DNA from 2 places in the Amycolatopsis sp. NPDC049252 genome. Region 1 is predicted to be linked to the other one. Evidence: riboswitches for the same ligand, from Rfam matches in the RefSeq annotation. Region 1 holds a riboswitch; the other holds the start of a gene.

The links. Region 1 has a riboswitch for thiamine pyrophosphate ahead of thiC (phosphomethylpyrimidine synthase ThiC). Riboswitches for the same ligand answer to the same signal wherever they lie in the genome.
Region 2: another riboswitch for thiamine pyrophosphate. It lies ahead of ACGFMK_RS25495 (thiamine ABC transporter substrate binding subunit); the one in region 1 lies ahead of thiC (phosphomethylpyrimidine synthase ThiC).

Annotation. Positions count from the first base shown of each region.
Region 1 covers NZ_JBICSQ010000001.1:403,977-407,176, reverse strand. Annotated here, with positions in the region: gene thiC (phosphomethylpyrimidine synthase ThiC) at 1-1,136, opposite strand, end outside; TPP riboswitch at 1,130-1,254, opposite strand; gene ACGFMK_RS02015 (S1C family serine protease) at 1,305-2,216, opposite strand; gene ACGFMK_RS02010 (glycoside hydrolase family 15 protein) at 2,413-3,200, shown strand, end outside.
Region 2 covers NZ_JBICSQ010000025.1:83,581-86,780, reverse strand. Annotated here, with positions in the region: gene ACGFMK_RS25500 (ABC transporter permease) at 1-411, opposite strand, end outside; gene ACGFMK_RS25495 (thiamine ABC transporter substrate binding subunit) at 522-1,571, opposite strand; TPP riboswitch at 1,593-1,702, opposite strand; gene ACGFMK_RS25490 (4a-hydroxytetrahydrobiopterin dehydratase) at 1,735-2,019, shown strand; gene ACGFMK_RS25485 (winged helix-turn-helix transcriptional regulator) at 2,430-2,798, opposite strand; gene ACGFMK_RS25480 (DUF1330 domain-containing protein) at 2,806-3,099, opposite strand; gene ACGFMK_RS25475 (hypothetical protein) at 3,096-3,200, opposite strand, start outside.

The DNA.
Region 1 (3,200 bases):
GCCGGCGCGATGTCCGTCGTGAGCGGACCGAGGGTGTAGAACGGTGCCTCGCCGCAGAGCCGTTCTTCGAGCTCGACGTTCTCCTTGATCTTGTGCATCGGCACGTGGCCAGGGCCTTCGATCATCACCTGGACGTCGTGCGAGCGCGCGATGTGGGTCAGCTCACCAAGGGTCTCCAGCTCGGCGAACTGCGCGCGGTCGTTGGCGTCGGCGATCGAGCCCGGCCGCAGGCCGTCGCCCAGGGAGAACGTGACGTCGTACTGGCGCAGCAGCTCGCAGAGTTCCTCGAAGTGGGTGTACAAAAAGGACTCCTGGTGGTGCGCGAGGCACCACGCGGCCATGATCGAGCCGCCGCGGCTGACGATGCCGGTGACGCGCCGCGCGGTCAGCGGGATGTAGCGCAGCAGCACGCCGGCGTGCACGGTGACGTAGTCGACACCTTGCTCGCACTGCTCGACGATGGTGTCGCGGTAGACCTCCCACGACAGCTTTTCCGGTTCTCCGTCGACCTTTTCGAGCGCCTGGTAGATCGGCACGGTGCCGACCGGCACCGGCGAGTTGCGGATGATCCACTCGCGCGTCTCGTGGATCCGCTTGCCGGTGGAGAGGTCCATGATGGTGTCGGCACCCCAGCGGGTGGCCCACACCATCTTGTCGACCTCTTCCTCGACCGACGACCAGACGGCCGAGTTGCCCATGTTGGCGTTGATCTTCACCAGGAAGTTCTTGCCGATGATCATTGGCTCGGACTCGGGGTGCCTGCGGTTGACCGGGATCACCGCGCGGCCGCTCGCGACCTCGGCGCGCACGAACTCCGGTTCGACGCGCTCGCGCGCCGCGATGTACTCCATTTCCCTGGTGACGACGCCTTGTTTGGCCCAGCCGAGCTGCGTGTTGTGCTCCCGGCCGTCGGCCCAGCCGGCCCGCAGCCGGTGCAGTCCACTGTGGACGTCGATGGTGGCTTCCGGATCCGTGTACGGGCCCGAAGTGTCGTAGACGTCGAAGTGTTCCCCGTTGGAGAGGTCGATCCGGCGGGCGGGAACACGCAGTCCGGATTCGGTCTGGTGGTACACCTTGTGCGATCCGGTGATCGGACCCGTGGTGACGGAGACGTGCTTGTTCTCCAGCGTTGTCAACGACTTTCACTCCCTACGCCGGCATTACCCGGTCAGGTTCATGCGGTCGGTGACACCTGGGACAAATCCCCAGTCACCCTCTCAGCCCGCCATGGCGCGAGCTCCCGCGTTGTGGTGTTGTGCCACCGACCATGCCACGCCGGGGCGTGAGACTCAAGTCCGGTCACCTCACCCGACCAGTTCGGCGGGTGTGGCGTAGACGTCGACCATGGCTCCGTTGCGCAGCACGGTGATCGGCAGCGGGGTGCCGATCACTTCGGCGAACAGCTGCCGCTGGATGCCCTGCGCGTCCGAGACGCGGGTGCGGCCGACGGTCAGCACGAGGTCGCCCGCCCGCAGCCCGGCGCGCTCGGCGGGCCCGCCGGAGACCACTTCGCGCACCCGCAGCCCGGCCTCCTGCCCGGTCCGCTCGGCGATGTCGTCGGGCAGTGGCGCGGGCACGCCGACAACGCCGAGGTACGCGCGCCGCACCCGGCCTTCGACGACGAGGGTGTTGATGATCCGCCGCGTCGTCGAGTTGATCGGCACGGCGAGCCCGAGCCCGACCCCGGCGACCGCGGTGTTGACCCCGACGACGCGGCCGGCGGAGTCGGCGAGCGCGCCGCCGGAGTTGCCCGGGTTGAGCGCGGCGTCGGTCTGGATGACGTCCTCGATCACCCGGCCGGCGCGGCCGTGGCGCACCGGGAGCGCCCGGCCGAGCGCGCTGACGACCCCCGCGGTGACCGAGCCGGAGAAGCCGAGCGGGCTGCCGATCGCGACGACGAGCTGCCCGACGACCAGGTTGTCGGCGTCCCCGAGCACGGCGGCGGACGGCGTCTCGTCACGCGCCCGCAGCACGGCGAGGTCGGACAGCGGATCGGCACCGACGACGTCGAAGCGTGCCTCGCTGCCGTCGGCGAAGGTCGCGACGCCTTGTCGTTCGCCGTCGACGACGTGCGCGTTCGTCAGCAGGTAACCGTCGTCGGCGAAGACGACCGCGGAGCCGCTGCCGCGCCCGAGCTGAACCCCGGCGACGTGCGGGGTGACGGTCTTGGCGACCGTGCTGACCGCGCGCGAATAGGCGTCCATCGCCTCGTCCATGAAGTACCTCGATTACACCGTTGCAGATACTTCAAGTGTGCGCCGGTTACCGCGGGAAGTCCGTTCGCTGGTCGAGAACCCCGGACCAGTGACGGTCAGTGGTTCACCGATTCGGACCATGCGCCGGTGAAGGATCGGCGAGACACTGCCTGTCGCTTCTGTAACGGTGCAGAGGCGACATCACTGTGGGGTTGATATGCGCAAACTCATGGTCTCGGCCCTTGCCGGGCTGCTGGTCACCGGCCTGATACCGGCGACCGCGGCGGCGCAGGGGGAGGCTCCCGGCGCGCCCGGCGTCCATCCCAGCTGGCTACCCGCGAACAAGACCGGCTTCGGCACGGCCCACGATCGCGGCAGCAACGTCTGGTTCACGCTCCAGGGCGGCCAGCTGTCCGAGGTCTACTACCCGGACCTGTCCACGCCCAGCGTCCGCTCGATGGACTTCGTCGTCACCGACGGGCGCAGCTTCGCCGTCGCCGGCAACACGACCAAGTCGCAGCAGGTCCGGCGGACCGACGACGACAGCCTCACCTACGAGCAGACCATCACCGATGACCAGCACCGGTGGCGGCTGCGCAAGACCTACGTCACCGACCCGGCCGCGACGACCGTGCTGGTGGACGTCGACTTCCAGTCGCTCACCGGCCGGCCGTACCAGCTCTACGCGGTCGCCGACCCGGACCTGACCAACGACGGCTCCGACGACTCGGCCGCGCGCAAGGGGGACGCGCTCACCGCGTCGGACGCCACCAACGCCGCCGCCCTCACCGCCAAGCCCGGCTTCACGCGCACGAGCGTCGGTTACGCGGGCGCGTCCGACGGCGGCACCCAGCTCGCGAAGACGTTCAAGCTCGCGACCTACGACACCGCCGGCCACGGCAACGTAGTGCTCACCGGGCAGACCGCGGCCGACGGCGTGCGCACCCGGCACGTCACCCTCGCGCTCGGCATGGGCGCGAAGGCGGCCGACGCGCTCGGCAACGC
Region 2 (3,200 bases), on a different contig from region 1:
GTCGGTGGTCCGCGAGTCCAGCCGGGCCCACAGCCCGGCGACGGTCCGCGCGACGACGGCGACGTTGAAGAACGCGTTGGCCAGCACGATCGGCAGCACCCCGCCGTCCGGCCACAGCGCGCGGAACGCCAGCCCGACCACGACGGTCGGCAGCACGAACGGCACCAGCACGAGCGTCCGGACCAGGCCGACGCCCGGCAATTTCACCCGCGCCAGCAGGAACGCCACCGGCAGCCCGGCCAGCACCGCGACGACCGTCGAGCCGGCCGCGGTGGCCACCGTGAAGGCGGCCAGCTGCCACGTCTGCGCCTCGCCCAGCACGATGTCGAGCCCGCCCGCGGCGAACCCGCGGCCGATGATCGCCAGCACCGGCCAGGCGAAGAACACCACCAGGAAACCGATCGGCGCCACGCCGAGCAATGCCAGGCCGAGGCCGCGAGCCGTCCGAGGTGGGGTTACGACTGCTGCTTTTCGGGGGCTCCGGGTGGCGGAGCCCCCGGACCGGGGCGGAGGCCCGGATGTCACTGCACGAGCGTGCGCCATTCGCCGATCCACTTCTCACGCCCGGCCTGCACCTGGTCCGGGGTCAGCGCCTGCGGTTTCTGCGGCAGCGGCGCGACCTGCGCCCAGCCCGCCGGCAGGTCGACCCCCTGGCGCGTCGGGTAGACGTACATGTTGGCCGCCACGGTCGCCTGGAACTGCTGCGAGAGCAGGAAGTCGACGACCTTGCGCGCGTTCTCCTCCTGCTTGCCGCCGGCCAGCACCCCGGCGTACTCGACCTGTCGGTAGCAGGTGTCGAGCAGCGCCTTCGTCCGTGGCTTCCCGTCGTCACCGACCTCGGCGGCCGGCGACGACGCGTACGACACGACGATCGGCCGCGGCCCCTTGCCGGACGAGCCCGAGAAGTCCTTCGTGTAGGCCTCTTCCCAGCCGCTGACCACCTTGAGCCCGTTGGCCTTCAGCTTAGTCCAGTAGTCCTTCCAGCCGGCTTCGCCGTACTTGGCCACCGTGCCGAGCAGGAAAGCGAGCCCGGGTGACGCCGTCGCCGGGTCCTCGGCGACCAGCAGGTCCTTGTACTTCGGGTCGGCCAGGTCGTCGTACGACTCCGGCGCCGGGATCCCCTTGGCGGTGAAGTAGTTCGTGTCGACGTTGACGCAGACGTCACCGACGTCGACCGCGGACAGCCGGTGCTCCGGGTCGACGGCGTAGCGCTGCGGCCCGCGGTCGGCCTCCGGGCTGGTGTAGGGCTCGAAGACGCCCTCGGCGAGCGCACGCGAGGCGAAGGTCGAGTCGACGCCGTACGCGACGTCGCCGACCGGGTTCGCCTTGGTCAGCACGAGCTTGTTGGTCAGCGAACCGGCGTCGCCCTGCTTGAGCACGGAGATCTTGATGCCCGACTGCTGCTGGAAGGCGTCGAGCACCTCCTGCGGCGCCAGGAAGGAGTCGTGCGTCACGAGGGTGACGGTGGGCGTCTGCTTCGCGTCACCGGAACCGTCCGACAGCGAGCACGCCGCTGTGACGACGCCGACGACGGTGATGGCCGTCGCGGCGCGAACAGCACTGCGTTTCATCTACCCTCCTGCACTTCGCCGGACGAGGAGGGAAAGCCCTCCCTTCGCCGGCATGATCCGGGATCAGGTGCTAACGGTCGCGGGTCACCCCGCCTCTCAGCCCGGCTCACCGGACTCCCGTGGCAACCGTGCAGCGTAGTCCAGGACGTTGGACGATGGAGGCATGACGGAAATCTTGAGCGACGACGAAGCCGACCGGGCCCTGCTCCACGGCTGGGTCCGCACGGGCAAGGTCATCCGGCGCGAGGTGGAGCTCCCGAGCTTCCCGAAGGCGATCGAGGTGGTGGACCGCGTCGCGGTGCTGGCCGAGGCCGCCGACCACCACCCGGACATCGACATCCGCTGGCGCACGCTGACCTTCCACCTCAGCACGCATTCGGCCGGTGGCCTGACGGAGAAGGACTTCGCGCTGGCCAAGCAGATCAACGAGACCCTCGACGGACTGTGATCCCGGCTACTCTGAGTGCACGAAAGCCCGCGTTCGGCGTCTCTCGGTAAAGGACTTCGGACTCGAGAGGCAGAAATGACGCAGGCGATCGTGGTCGGCACAGTGGCATTCGCGACGATGGTGGCGGCGGCCGGCGGGGTGCTCTGGTTCACCGTCCGCAGCCACCGTCACTCGGACGGCTGAGTGCCGTTTCCGCTGGTCAGCAGCATGATCGGGTGAGCTTCGTCACAGCTGTTAACACTCGGCATGGTCAACGCGCTGAACCCGCGGAAGCATCGGCCCGCCCGTAGGGAAATCGCCATGAACAGCACCCCCGCCACCGCCGCCCTGACCGCCACCCAGCGCGCCTGGATCAACGCCCTCGCGCCCGCGGTCGTCCTGATCGCGATCGCGCTGATGGGCCTCCTCGGCTAGTCCGCCCGGTCGTAGGCCTGCCGGGCTTCGAGCAGGCTCGGCAGGTACTCCTCGGCCCATTCGCGGCAGCGTTCCATGGGCTCGAACAGCGTCCGGCCCAGGTCGGTCAGCGCGTACTCGACGCGCGGCGGGTTCTCGTCGTAGGACTTGCGGGTGATCATCCCGTCGCGCTCCAGGGACCGCAGCGTCTCGGTGAGCACCTTCGGACTGACGTTTCGAAGCGGCACCCGCAGCTCGGAGAAGCGGCGTGGCCCGTCCTTCAGGCAGATGACCACCATCCCGCCCCACTTGTCCCCGATCCGGAACGGCGTTTCGGCGGACGGGCATTGCGGCGCGAAGAGATCAGCGGTCAGCGGCTCCACCAAGCCGACGTTAGGCCACGCCGTCGACGAGCAGCAACCGCCGCCGCAGCGCGGTCTTACTGAGCTCCAGTGCCTCGGCGTACTCGGCGGAGGCGTACCAGCGTTCGGCGGTCTTCCGGTCGGGGAACTCGACGACGACCACACGCTGGCGTTCGTCGAAAGTGCCTTCGAGGACCGCGGGCGCCGCGCCCCGGACGACGTAGCGCCCGTCGTACCGGGCGATCGATTCCTGGGCGAGTTCGCGGTACCGCTGTCCGTGCACTTCGTCGAGGATTTCGACCTCGGAGATGACGTAGACGCTCACGACTCCGAGGGTGGCAGAACGCCGGGTCCCTCACGTGGTGCCGTCACTACCCGGATGTCCTCGGGCGGCGGGAACTCGGCCGGGGTCTCGTCGCCCACGCT